Regions from separate parts of the Clostridium lapidicellarium genome, predicted to be linked through region 2. Evidence: riboswitches for the same ligand, from Rfam matches in the RefSeq annotation. Region 2 holds a riboswitch; each other region holds the start of a gene.
What was found. A riboswitch is a leader RNA that binds a small molecule or an ion and turns the genes downstream of it on or off. The one in region 2 is predicted to bind cobalamin.

Region 1 (3,177 bases), on a different contig from region 2:
AGATAAGCTCCCTTTCCACTTTTTATAACAGGCGGGTTCATGGGAACGTCCTTGAAGGCCCTTACAGGGCTGTTGACACCTCCGGGCATATACAATTTGGATTCATTAAATATATCGTCATTTTTCATTTTCACTTATCTCCCTATCAACAAAATATTTTATTTATAAGTTCCATATATTCTTCTTCTCTGCCTTGGAATTTTCCTTCTTTTAAAGTATTTATGGCTCTATTTATATACACTTTGGCAGTGCTCTCTATCATAGTCCTTACAAGCTTTTCATTGTCCTTGGTATATCTTTTGTTTTTAAAGGTCTTTATCCTCTTTTCGCATATCCTGCTGCCAAAGTTCTTTATCTTCTGTATTTCAGGGGAAATTTCATCTACTGCCTGCCATTTAACAAATTCATCTATATACTCGTCTATGATATATCTGTATTTTTCCATTTTTTCTTTTCTCATTATCTTGTTGTTCTGGTCAATGACACTTATGCTGTCTATGTCATACAATTCAACATTCGGAAGTGTTTTTACATTCTTGTCTACATCCCTAGGTACCGCAAGGTCAAATACGAGCAATTTTTTGTCCGGCAGTTCATCTTTTGAAATCACAGTATGCGGTGCAGAAGTGCAGCTTATAATGCAGTCCACATTTTTGTAGTAATCTTTCCTCTCTCTGAATGTTATGAACCTAATCCAATCATAATTTCTATAAAATTCATCCACCTTGGCCATGTTTCTCACTGCCACATAGACAATTTCCGCATTTAGGGAATTCAAGTATTTAAGAACAAGCTGTCCTATTTCACCAAAGCCCAAAATCATGTACCTTTTCATTTTCTTTTTTTCTGCTTCTCTAACTGCTATGGAAGGTACGGACACGGGGATCTTGTATATCTCACAGACACTTTTGAATTTTTTGCCGCAGGTTACGGCATTTTGAAACATCCTCTGAAGTTGTCCATTTATGGTTTTAGCTTTGAGGGCAGTGCTGTAGGCGGTTTTAACTTGTCCCAATATTTGATCTTCTCCCAAAATCTTGGAATGAAAGCCGCAGCATACCTCCATGAGATGCCTGACCGCATCTTTGTCCTCTACGTAGAATATATATTTTTCAAGTTCTTTGTCCCATCCTAAACGGTCAAATACACTCCGGATCAGAGCTTCCCTCTCAAGATCGGAGCTGACATATATTTCTGTCCTGTTACAGGTGCTTAAAATCAATACATTTCCTGTAACATCATATATACTTTTCAATTTATCAACAAGTCTCGCCGATATAATAGAAAATTTTTGTCTTATTTCAATATCACAGTCACTTTTTACTCCAATAAGCTGTATAATTTTTATCACCTCCATAATAAAAAAGATCCCTTTAACCAAGCTGATAAAAGGATCTTCAACAATCAATCATACATCATCACAAAAATAATTCATCAATATGCAGGCCCCCTCTATCACTTGTAGAGTTAAAGGTGCAAAGTACAGGCAGGTCTTCTGACTTAAGAGTCATCATTTAAAATACGCCTTCCCCGTTTCCAAGTGGCCCATATAGCTTAAACTCGTCTAATACAGCTACAGGATAGTTCAGGATTTTCACCTGATTCCCCTTTAATTATTTGTATTTAAACCTTGTACTTATTATTAAATTTCAATTTAATTATAAACACTATGGATAAAAGATTCAACTTTATTTTAAAATTCCCTTCAAATCATACAGCGACTGGGAATTCATTTCCCCGGGATTTACGGTTTTGCCGACGGATGTGGTATTTTTCCACTGATTTTCCGGGACAAGTTTTCCGTTTTTTTGAACCCAGCTCATTATATCCTGTGAATTTCTTCCCATTCCACCCGTGAGTACATATCTTACCTCACCTTTTTTTACAAGTTCTTTAAACTGGCTGAGGGAAAGTATCTTATCGGAGCCTGTGAACCCGCCGAGAGGCATTATACTCCTGCCGCTTTTAATTATCATTTCGGCAGCGGCATTGGAACTGGATACTACGAGATCATATTTTTCATTTTTAATATGACTGTCGAGAAAACTTATCAGTTCTTTACTGTCGTTTGAGGATCCAAATCTATTCTTCATTCCGGTATTTCCAGAACCTGTATCTGACGACAGAAGCTCCAATCCTGCAGCAGGCATGCTGCCATTTACGCCATGAACCACAGCTGCCGCAGAACCTATGGAAGGTGTCACAAGTATCCCTGCAAATGCAAGAGAGGCAAGTATCTTTGCAAAACCTGCGTTTCCCGCCCTGTTCTTGTAAATTACAAGCAGTGCAGATGAAGCAAAACTCAGTACGGCCGCCGCTATTATAATACCCTTCACTGCTGCAGATATGGAAGAGTAAAAATAAGACAGCATCATAAGGTGCAGTGCCCCCTCCACAACAAAGGATGCAGGCAGAAGCATGGATTTAACTTTGGAACCGTCCCTGTAGAGTTTCCACATTGATACAAGGCCTATACCAGATAAAGCCGCAGCTGGCGGTGCCATCATGGTCAAATAGTACTGGTGGAACAGCCCTTTTGTATAACTGAAATATATAAATTCCGGCAGAAGCCACATCATCCAGAGAATCAAATCCAATTTTTTTCTGTTGTCAAATGGGATTTTCAACTTTTCCACTATTGCCGCGGCAATAAAGCCCAACAAGGACAGAGGCAGGAACCACACTATCTGATCTGAAAGTATATTTTTCGAAAACAATCTTGTAACGCCTGCTTCTGTCTGACCTCCGAAATTTCCTGAAAGTCCATTTCTGCCCATCTGCTGTATGCCTTTCTTATTCTGACCCGCTCCCTGAGGCATTTGCATCTGAGGGCCGCCATTTTGCTGGCTGCCGTCCTTAAAATTGCCGCCGGAGCCTCTTTGAAACCCACCATTTGGAGGCACATTCTGCGCACCTGAAGGGTTTCTATCTTTCTTAAAATAGGCCATATTTCCTCCCTGTCTGTTTCCGCCGGGTCCGCCGCCCATGCCTCCGCTGCTGCTCAACCTCTCGATTCCATTGTGCCCCAGTATAAGATCCATAACCGTATTATTCGTACTGCTGCCTACAAAAGGCCTGCTGCCGGCAGGAACCAAATCCACGGCAGCTGCCCAGGAAAGTGACACAACTACGAGTACAGCAGTACCTATAACAAGGTGTTTGACTTTCTTTTTCACG
Region 2 (3,177 bases):
AGTTTTTCCAGTTATCTAATTGAATTACTATATTGTATAAATAAAGTTATTGAGGGGTAAAAAGGTATGAATGTAGCATTTTTTCTTACACCTAAGGCAGAGGTGGTCTATGAAACACCAAATTCTACTATGAAGCAAGCATTGGAAAAAATGGAGAAGTACAGATATACGGCTATTCCACTTATTGATAATAAAGGCAGGTATGTGGGAACTCTTACTGAAGGTGATCTGCTTTGGAAGCTTAAAAATACTCCTGATTTGAATTTCAAAAATACCGATGGGGTGCTTTTAAGGGAAATTCCAACCCGCATGAATAATAAATCAGTGAGGATCAATTCGGATATGAAAGATCTGATATCACTGGCGGTAAATCAGAATTTTGTACCTGTGATAGATGACAAGAACGTGTTTATAGGCATAATAAAGAGAAGTGACATAATAAATTATTGTTATAGACAATTGTTTAATAAAAAGAATAATGTAATTGACATTGTATAATTCAAATATTAAATCCTTTGACGAGGAAGAGTAACTATGTACTCAAGTTGAAGAGAGCCGGAGAAGGTGGGATCCCGGCACCAAATATGTAGTGAATGGACCTAAGAGGAGTAAATTGAAATCTACCCGGTGTAGAAAGTAGTGGTTAACGTTGGCCATACGTTATAATGGATAGGATATGTTTGTATCCGAAAAAAGAGGTGCTTTTTTAAAGCACAATTTAGGTGGTACCGCGGAAATCTCCGTCCTGTTTTCAGGATGGAGTTTTTTTTTATCTAAATGCTGCACGTCTGGATAAGTTCTTCTAAGTTTCAGGTTGAGAAAAGTATTCCTTATAAGTAAACTCCACCTGGACCTAAGAATCACTTGATGGGAAAATGTGAAAATTGGTGGTGTTTATTATGTTATGAGAGAAATATTTAAGATATATGTATAAATTTGGAGTGTTGTCTTAGAGTTTAATATTTAAAATTATGATTTTAATTTTTAGGAGTGTGTAAATTATGGATTTGAAAAAAATGATTATAAATTCAATATTACTTGCAGTAGGTGCGGTTCTGCATCAAGTGGTGCCTCCAGTTTTGTTCGGCATGAAACCGGATATATCTCTGGCCATGCTTTTTGTAATACTTATATTCAATAGAGATTATAAAATATGTGTTTGCTCTGGTGCCGTGGCCGGAATTTTGGCGGCGGCGACTTCTGCCTTTCCAGGAGGACAATTTGCCAATATAATTGACAGGCTGGTGACTATAAATGTAATGTTTTTTCTGATAAAACCCCTTAGAGATAGAATAAGCAGCCAAATAAATATAATACTGGCCACGGCAGTTGGTACAGTAGTGAGTGGAACTACATTTTTATCGGTGGTTTTGTTTACAGTAGGACTCAGCACCGGCTTCAAGGTATTGTTTTTAAGTGTAGTCTTACCTGCAGCTGCTATAAATACCGTAGTAGGTATTATTTTATTCAATATAATAAGTATAGCAGTAAAGAGGGGAAAGATAAGCCATGCTTAGATGGTAAATTTAACTTGACAGTTTTATAAGTTTGTGAGAAACTTATTTTAGTTATTGATTGAATGATAATTTTAATTTTATTTTAAAATATAATATGAATATATAGGTGCTTTTGCTTAAAAGGGAAGCAAGATGAAAAGTCTGCACGGTCCCGCCGCTGTAAAAGAGGAATCCTTGCAATATATGCCACTGGGAAACTGGGAAGGCTGTAAGGGTGATGAATCCAAGTCAGAAGACCTGCCTATATGTTAGTGACCATTTGACTCTACGAGTGATAGGGAGGTGACTTAGGTGATGAAATTTTATGATTCTTCAGATAAATCATAACCACTTAGCATTTGCTGAGGGGTTATGATTTATTTGGCTTTTTGTTAAAAATCTTACAATTAAACTGGAGGTATTTTAAAAATGCATATTGAAGATGGTATTTTATCACCGCAGGCATGGGGAACATGGTATGCGATAAGTGCCGTGTTTATGGTGCCTGGTATTAAAGAAATAAAAAGAAGAGCTAAGGAAAATTTGTATTATAAACCATTTTTAGCAATGATGGGAGTAGCTGTATTTGTTATATCATGTATGCATATTCCCGTTCCCGTAACAGGTTCCTGTTCTCATCCCTGTGGCACAGCTTTAGCTGCTATTGTTGTTGGGCCCTGGGCTACAGGTGTGATTTCAGCTATTGTATTGTTCTTTCAAGCTATATTTTTAGGACATGGAGGTATAACCACTATTGGTGCAAACACTTTTTCAATGGGTATATCGGCGGGTATTTTGGGATATCTGTGCTGGAAAATTTTGCGGCATTTTAAGAGCCCCATTTGGCTTGCAGCAGGTGTAGCAGGTTTTGTGGGAGATATAGTTACTTATCTGGTGGCTGCCTTGGAATTGGCAATAAGTTTACATGGACATGTTCCTTTGATGAAACAGTGGATGATATTCTTTTTAGGGTATGGACCTACACAAATACCTTTAGCCATTGCGGAAGCTATATTTACAGCCTTAGTTCTCGAGGCCATGGTAAAGAGACGTCCAGATTTGTTGCCGGGAGTGCTCAGAGAAAAGGAGGCAAAGTAATTATGGAATCAAATGGTAATACAAAAAATGGAAATAATAAGGGAAAAAGTATTAAATTTTTTGATGGCTTTACCCGTGTTATGTTAATAGTTATGATAATTTTATTTGTCTTCATATTTGGAGCGTCGAAATATATGGTAAATCATAAGATGGAAGGTGGAGGTACAGATGACAAGGTAAATACCATGGCTTCTAGTAAGCACAAGCCTTTTATCGAACTTCCTGGAGATGCACAGGTGGGAGCTTTTTCCGTGGCAAATTTTTTTGCGGGTATGATAGTAGGACATCATTGGGAAAAATTGTTTGGCGAATCCAGCAAAGATAAAAATTAATTAGAGGAAGAATGAATTATGGAACTATCTTCATTTGGAAGGATATCTAAAAATAAAAGTTTTTTACATCGTTTGGACGGAAGGGTAAAGACCGTATTGTTTCTAAGTGCAATTGTAATAACAACTTTTCTTTCCAAATGGTACCTCATAGTGTTTTTGTGGGTACTGTCTATAATTGGATATTATACTTTGGGTATTCCCTGGAAGAGGCTTATAAAAAGGCTTTTAATACCATTTAGTATAGCATGGCT
Region 3 (3,177 bases), on a different contig from region 2:
CTATAGTAGTTGCAATATCATCACCAAGCATAATAGCATCCAGCGGTTTACTGAATATGTAAATCACAAGCGAGCACAAGACAAATACAAAAAATGTAACCGGTATATATTCCCATTTTGTTCCCCCCAGCGAACCTTCCATCCAGAAAAGTGCCGAACGAACTTTATTTTCATCATTTACCGTAAATACCATCAGATTCGTAACCGAAGAAAATAAAGCTGAAATAGCCACTCCTGTAAGCACAAGTCTCGTAGGAGTACTTCTTCTCTTAAAATTGGCTATATTAAATACTATTACAATGGAAATCATGGCCCCCAAAAACGCCCCGAAAGGAACTGCATATCCTGAAAAGCTGCCAAAAACGCCAAGTAATATAACTGCTACAGCTCCCGTGGATGCTCCCGATGATATTCCCAAAATATAGGGATCCGCCAATGAATTTTTCGTGAGCGCCTGCATTGCTATACCTGAGACAGACAATCCAGCCCCTACCAAAAATGCCAGAAGAATTCTTGGTAGCCTCAAATCCCATATTATAGAATTGACGGATGCAGGCCATACAGTTTCAAACAAATTGTACTTCAATAAATTGTTGGCTATAATCTTGAATATCCAGCCGGATTTTATATTTACACTTCCAACAAGTGTCGAAATTACTATTGAAATTATAAGTATTAGTATGAGAAACATACAAAATACTATGTAGTTGTATTTATTTTTTATTGGTAATTTCATAACTATATCTTCCTAATTTTTAAAAGCTTCTGGATAAAGCTCTCCGGCAATTTTTCTCACTGTGTTTGAATCTCTTTCACCTGCTTCGAAATCTGTGAGTCCTACTACAAATATTTTATCGTTTTTTACAGCGTCCACATTTTTTAATGCAGGATTCGAAAGCAAAAATTGTTTTTTGGATTTTACATCGTCGGAGCTATCATAATCCACAATAATAATATATTCCGGATTTCTCTTTACAACCTCTTCCCAAGTAACAGTTGCCCAGGACTTGTTTACATCATCAAATATGTCTTTCCCACCCGAAAGTTTTATAATATCCTTAGCTAAACCGCCTGATGCTGTAAAAGGTGCATCTTCTCCTGAATCATAGACAAAAACTCTTTTAGGATTTACTGCAAATTTCTTAATTTTTGCCTGGGTGTCTGAAATCTGATTTTTCATAGATTCTATTATACTGTCAGCTTTCTGAGATACATTAAATATTTTACCCAACTGTTCAAAATCCTCGTATACCATATCAATATTAGCATTGTCGGCTACAGATTTAGGTACATATATTTTTATATCATTCTTTTTACAAAATTCCCTGTCAAAGTTTTTTTCTGAAAAGCTCGAATCCCATCCTGTCAGGAAATCTGGCTGTACACTTAAAAGTTTTTCTTTTGACGGATTCTTATCAGAAAGTTTCGGAACCTTTTTATAGTCATTTGTCAGTTTGTCAAGGATTTTATTATCTTGATAAGCTCTCCCAACCATATCATCGGCAAGTCCAAGAGAAAGCATCATCTCCGTTGTAAAACCTGCCAGGCTAACGGCCCGTTTAGGAGGTTCTGTAAATTTCTCCCGAAACTTCTTTCCCTGAAGTGTATCTGTAATTGCAACTTCCTTGTAACTATTTTTATTACCCTGATTTGAGGAATTTTTAGTTGTAGGTGAATTATCTCCACAGCCTACAAGCATGCCAACAGATAAAATAACTGCCGAAAAAATGCATACTGCTCCTTTTATTTTTTTCATATAAACAACACTCCCTTTACTTTTTTATACAAAAAATAAAAGCTCCATGGAAAATCATGAAACTTCTATAGTTCTACATACATTATTCCACTTCATCTTTCGTAAAGTAAATTAACAGAATATACATTATAGGCAGGTTTTCTGACTCAGCTTCATAGGAACTTGTCGCCTTCCCATTTCCAGTGGCAAATAACAAGAACCTCTACCTCACAGCGGCGAGACCGTACAGGAATTTTCACCTGTTTCCCTTTTAAATTGCTATAAAAACATATAACAATCACCTATATGCAAAATATTAAGTTATTATCATTATATAATACATTATAATCAGTATCAACTGAATTTTATTATCATCTTCAATTCGTAATATAAGAAATGAAAGTATGCTAATGGTAAAATGTTAGATCTAAAAGTAAAATTATAAGTATATTAACACAATTTGAAGCTCTACTTATCCCGTTTATAACTTATTATGCTATTAATTTATGCAATTATTATACAAAATACCATGGAATTTAAAAAAATTCGTTGTACCTTACGTAACGTCATGTGATACAATAATTTAGGTAGAGGTGATATGCAGTGTCTGTTCCAAAATCCAATTTGATCAGCATAGGTGAATTTGCCAAAAAATCAGGTGTAACTTTGAGAACACTGAGATATTATGATAAAATCGGGCTTTTAAAACCCTGCTCATACAGCCAGCAGGGTCATAGATTATACAGCCCTGAAGACTTCAGCAAGCTGCAAAAAATATTAACTCTTAAATTCATAGGCCTTTCTCTCGAAGATATATCCAGGATAATGAATTATGACATAAATCACAACGACTTAAAAAAATCTCTGGAAATACAAAAAGAAATAATGAAGAAAAAAATATATCATATAAAATCTGTAATAAAATCCATAGAGGAAGCTGTCCACATGATTGATGAAAATAAAGAGTTAAACTGGGATAAATTCATAAATATAATAGATGCAGTAAATGCAGATCAAAAATGGATAGAGCAATACGAAAATGCTTCTAATTTAAAAGCCAGAATCAGAATACACGAGCTTTTCAGCACAAATAAACAGGGCTGGATGAACTGGTTTTTTGAGCAGTTGAACCTTCCAGACAATGCCAGCATATTGGAACTTGGATGCGGCAACGGAGAGCTGTGGGCAAAAAACCTACATAAAATTCCAAGCGGGTGGAATATAACCCTAACTGACTTTTCCGCAGGTATGCTGGAAGATGCAAAAAAGAATCTAAATTCTGCAAGATTCAAATTCAAATTGGCAGATGCACAGGATATTCCCTATGGCATAAACAGCTTTGACGCAGTAATTGCAAATCATGTACTCTATCATGTATCCAATATAGACAGGGCACTTTCTGAAATCTGCAGGGTATTAAAACCTAAAGGACAGTTTTACGC
Region 4 (3,177 bases), on a different contig from region 2:
CATATGAATTTCATATCCATACACATTCAATTTCTTTTTTTCCAAAGATCCATTTTTATCTATAAACGGGAAATCCATATCACTTACGGCCTTTACTCTAGTAGTGACTTTTTCCCTGTCAAACACAGTTTCTATATCCAGAAGACCTATTCCATCCGCCCCCCCGACGTCAGTTTCCGTCTTATAGGGATCACTTATGGTTTTGCCGAGCATTTGATAGCCGCCACATACTCCTATTACAATTCCAGTTTTGCTGTATTTTTTAATGCAGGATTCAAGACCGCATTTCCTGATTTTAATTAAATCTTCTATGGTATTTTTACTTCCGGGAATTATAAGCAAATCCGGATTCCCAAATTCCTCCACAGAAGTTATGAATCTCACAGAAACATCATCTTCACTTTTAAGGGCATCCAAATCTGTAAAATTAGAAATATGTGGCAGTTTTACTACAGCTATATCTATAGGTGCCGTAACTTTTTTGTTGAATTGCACCGCCGCATCTTCATCTTCCAGTGCCAGGTTAAAATGAGGTATAACTCCCAGGCAGGGTACTTTGATAACATCTTCAAGCATTTTGAGCCCAGGTTTTAATATATCTATGTCTCCCCTAAACTTATTTATTATTGTTCCCTTAACTCTTCTCTTCTCTTCTTCATTAAAAAACAGCATTGTACCTGCAAGAGAGGCAAATACTCCTCCCTTGTCTATATCACCGGCCAAAAGAACGGGAGCATCTGCTATTTCAGCCATACCCATATTCACGATGTCCCTATCCCTTAAATTTATCTCCGCAGGACTTCCTGCACCTTCCATCACTATTATATCAAAATTTTCTTCCAACTTTTTAAAGTGATCTCTAAGCATGTCCCTAAACTCCAGCTTCATATTATGGTATTCCATAGCTGTGCTGTTTCCATATACTTTACCGTTTACTATTATCTGGCACTTTTTATCCGAAGTAGGCTTTAATAGTATCGGATTCATATACGCTTCCGGCTGCAGTCCTGCAGCATAGGCCTGAAGCACTTGGGCACGGCCCATCTCTTTTCCATCCAAAGTTATATAGGAATTCAACGACATATTTTGAGATTTAAATGGACATACTGAATATCCATCCTGTTTAAATATCCTGCAAAGGGCAGAAACAATTATACTTTTACCTACAGAAGAACCCGTACCTTGAATCATAATTTTCGTCACCATAACCACTCCTCTAATACTGTTTTAAGAACAAAAGCGACGAGCTTTAGAGCTCATCGCTTTTAACATAAAAATCCAGTTTACACTAAAAATTTAAACGTAATAAAAGTTTCTTTCCCTCCGAAAGCAAAAACAATTTGTTAGGCAGGTTTTCTGGCTTATGATCCATAACTCACAATCAAATACAGTAGCGGGGGCTGCTGCGGAATCTAACCGCATTCCCTTTTAACCTATAACTATTCAATTATAACTTTAAGTTTATTATACTACACTTTTTATGTCAACCAATTTAGTCATTTAATATTACATTTTATCAAAAAATCATTGTCCTGTATCACCCTGCTGTAAGCATCGTCTCTTATTATGCGATGATCTTCCGAAAACACCAATACACGTCTGAAAAGTCCCTTCACATATTCAAAATCGTGGGTAGAACATATTATAGTTTTTCCAACCCCGTTCAATTTTTTAAACAGATCATTTAAAAACTTTTTACCCTTGGGATCTATTCCGCTCATGGGTTCGTCTAAAACCAGTACCTCTGGATTAAGAGCGAGTACAGAGGCTATGGCGACTCTCTTTTTTTCCCCTCCACTTATATTGTAAGGTTCCTTATTTTCCAGATCCTTTACATTCAGAAGATTCAAACAATCATTCACTCTTTTTTCCACTTCAGCCTCATCCATTCCCATTTGTCTCGGACCAAAGGCCACCTCTTCATATACATTTGAACAAAAAAGCTGTGCATCGGAATTTTGGAACACGAATCCCATTTTCTTATGAAACTTTTTGGAAAAATCACTTTGTTCCAATTTATCTTTGGATATCAGTACATTATTAAAATAATAGTCTCCGCTCGAAGGGAATATTATGCCATTTAACAGTTTTAAAAGAGTTGATTTTCCACTGCCGTTGGCACCTATAAGTGCTATAGAATCTCCCTGTCCTATTTTGAGATTTATATTTTTTAAAACTTCTTCATCCTTATATTTAAAAAATACATTTTTAAGCTCTATCATATCAACCTCATTCCAGTTATGTAAAAATACATACCTATTATAAAAATCCCAGCCGCCGAATATAGAAAATCTGCAAATTTAAATTTGAATTTACTATGAGATACATATTCTCCCGTAAATCCCCTGCATTCCATGGCAGAATACATTTCATCCCCCATTTCCTTGGATTTTAAAAACAGACCTCCCATAAGTTTTGAAATGGAAGAATATTTGTGATTATTCTTTCCCACGGATCTGAGTTTAAGAGAATAAAACATGTCCAAAGCAAACTCTCCCAAAATAAAAATATACCTTAAAGTTATGTCAAAAACCAAAATAAAAATATCCGGTATGAAAAACTTTTTTAAGGCCCTTATCATGTCATGCCATTTGGTAGTATAAGATAGGGTGTTTATAGAAATTATAGTCCCAGCTATCTTTAATATGAGCAAAACACTGTTTCTTACATTACCCATAACCATAGAAGGTATGAGCATTACAACAGTAAACATCGGTACAGCTGCACTCACAATCAATATTTTTTTTATCTCCCCTATATCCAAGAGACTCAATATAAGCAAAAAATATACATCCACCAAAAGTACATAATAAAAGCTCTTGGATAAAGACAAAAATATTATACATAAAATAGTAAAAAATAGTTTTACTATGGGATTCAAACTGTATAAAAGGCTGTTTTCACTTCTGTTGTTTCTTTTAATAAGGGACAAAAGATGTAATATAGAAAAAATGCTTTTATCTATAAATTTATCCTTGTCCTTTGGCGGAATATAATTATCCTTTTTTAAAAGCCAATCCTTCATAATTACACCTGCAATTTCAGATTATAGTTTACTCATGATAAAAATATATCATAACCACAAGTATATTTCAAACGGCCTGTGATCTGTGCTATATACCTTCCATTCCAAAGAAAACATACCACGGTCCCATGGCTATAGCAGTTCCATTTGCC

Region 1: it holds a riboswitch for cobalamin, as region 2 does, so the genes downstream of both, hemA (glutamyl-tRNA reductase) here and AB8S09_RS09700 (energy-coupling factor ABC transporter permease) in region 2, are expected to answer to the same signal.
Region 3: it holds a riboswitch for cobalamin, as region 2 does, so the genes downstream of both, AB8S09_RS09000 (ABC transporter substrate-binding protein) here and AB8S09_RS09700 (energy-coupling factor ABC transporter permease) in region 2, are expected to answer to the same signal.
Region 4: it holds a riboswitch for cobalamin, as region 2 does, so the genes downstream of both, AB8S09_RS08510 (cobyric acid synthase) here and AB8S09_RS09700 (energy-coupling factor ABC transporter permease) in region 2, are expected to answer to the same signal.

What each region holds. Positions count from the first base shown of each region.
Region 1 is NZ_JBGFFE010000017.1:43,472-46,648, reverse strand. Features, by position in the region: gene hemL (glutamate-1-semialdehyde 2,1-aminomutase) at 1-128, opposite strand, end outside; gene hemA (glutamyl-tRNA reductase) at 146-1,357, opposite strand; cobalamin riboswitch at 1,470-1,648, opposite strand; gene AB8S09_RS11265 (glycosyltransferase family 39 protein) at 1,689-3,177, opposite strand, start outside.
Region 2 is NZ_JBGFFE010000013.1:7,243-10,419, forward strand. Features, by position in the region: gene AB8S09_RS09690 (CBS domain-containing protein) at 67-498, shown strand; T-box leader at 507-751, shown strand; gene AB8S09_RS09695 (tryptophan transporter) at 1,002-1,517, shown strand; cobalamin riboswitch at 1,605-1,776, shown strand; gene AB8S09_RS09700 (energy-coupling factor ABC transporter permease) at 1,926-2,594, shown strand; gene AB8S09_RS09705 (hypothetical protein) at 2,597-2,926, shown strand; gene cbiQ (cobalt ECF transporter T component CbiQ) at 2,945-3,177, shown strand, end outside.
Region 3 is NZ_JBGFFE010000011.1:50,272-53,448, reverse strand. Features, by position in the region: gene AB8S09_RS09005 (FecCD family ABC transporter permease) at 1-736, opposite strand, end outside; gene AB8S09_RS09000 (ABC transporter substrate-binding protein) at 749-1,756, opposite strand; cobalamin riboswitch at 1,871-2,056, opposite strand; gene AB8S09_RS08995 (MerR family transcriptional regulator) at 2,339-3,177, shown strand, end outside.
Region 4 is NZ_JBGFFE010000010.1:45,608-48,784, forward strand. Features, by position in the region: gene AB8S09_RS08510 (cobyric acid synthase) at 1-1,203, opposite strand, end outside; cobalamin riboswitch at 1,330-1,472, opposite strand; gene AB8S09_RS08515 (energy-coupling factor ABC transporter ATP-binding protein) at 1,497-2,222, opposite strand; gene AB8S09_RS08520 (energy-coupling factor transporter transmembrane component T family protein) at 2,219-3,025, opposite strand; gene AB8S09_RS08525 (NUDIX domain-containing protein) at 3,114-3,177, opposite strand, start outside.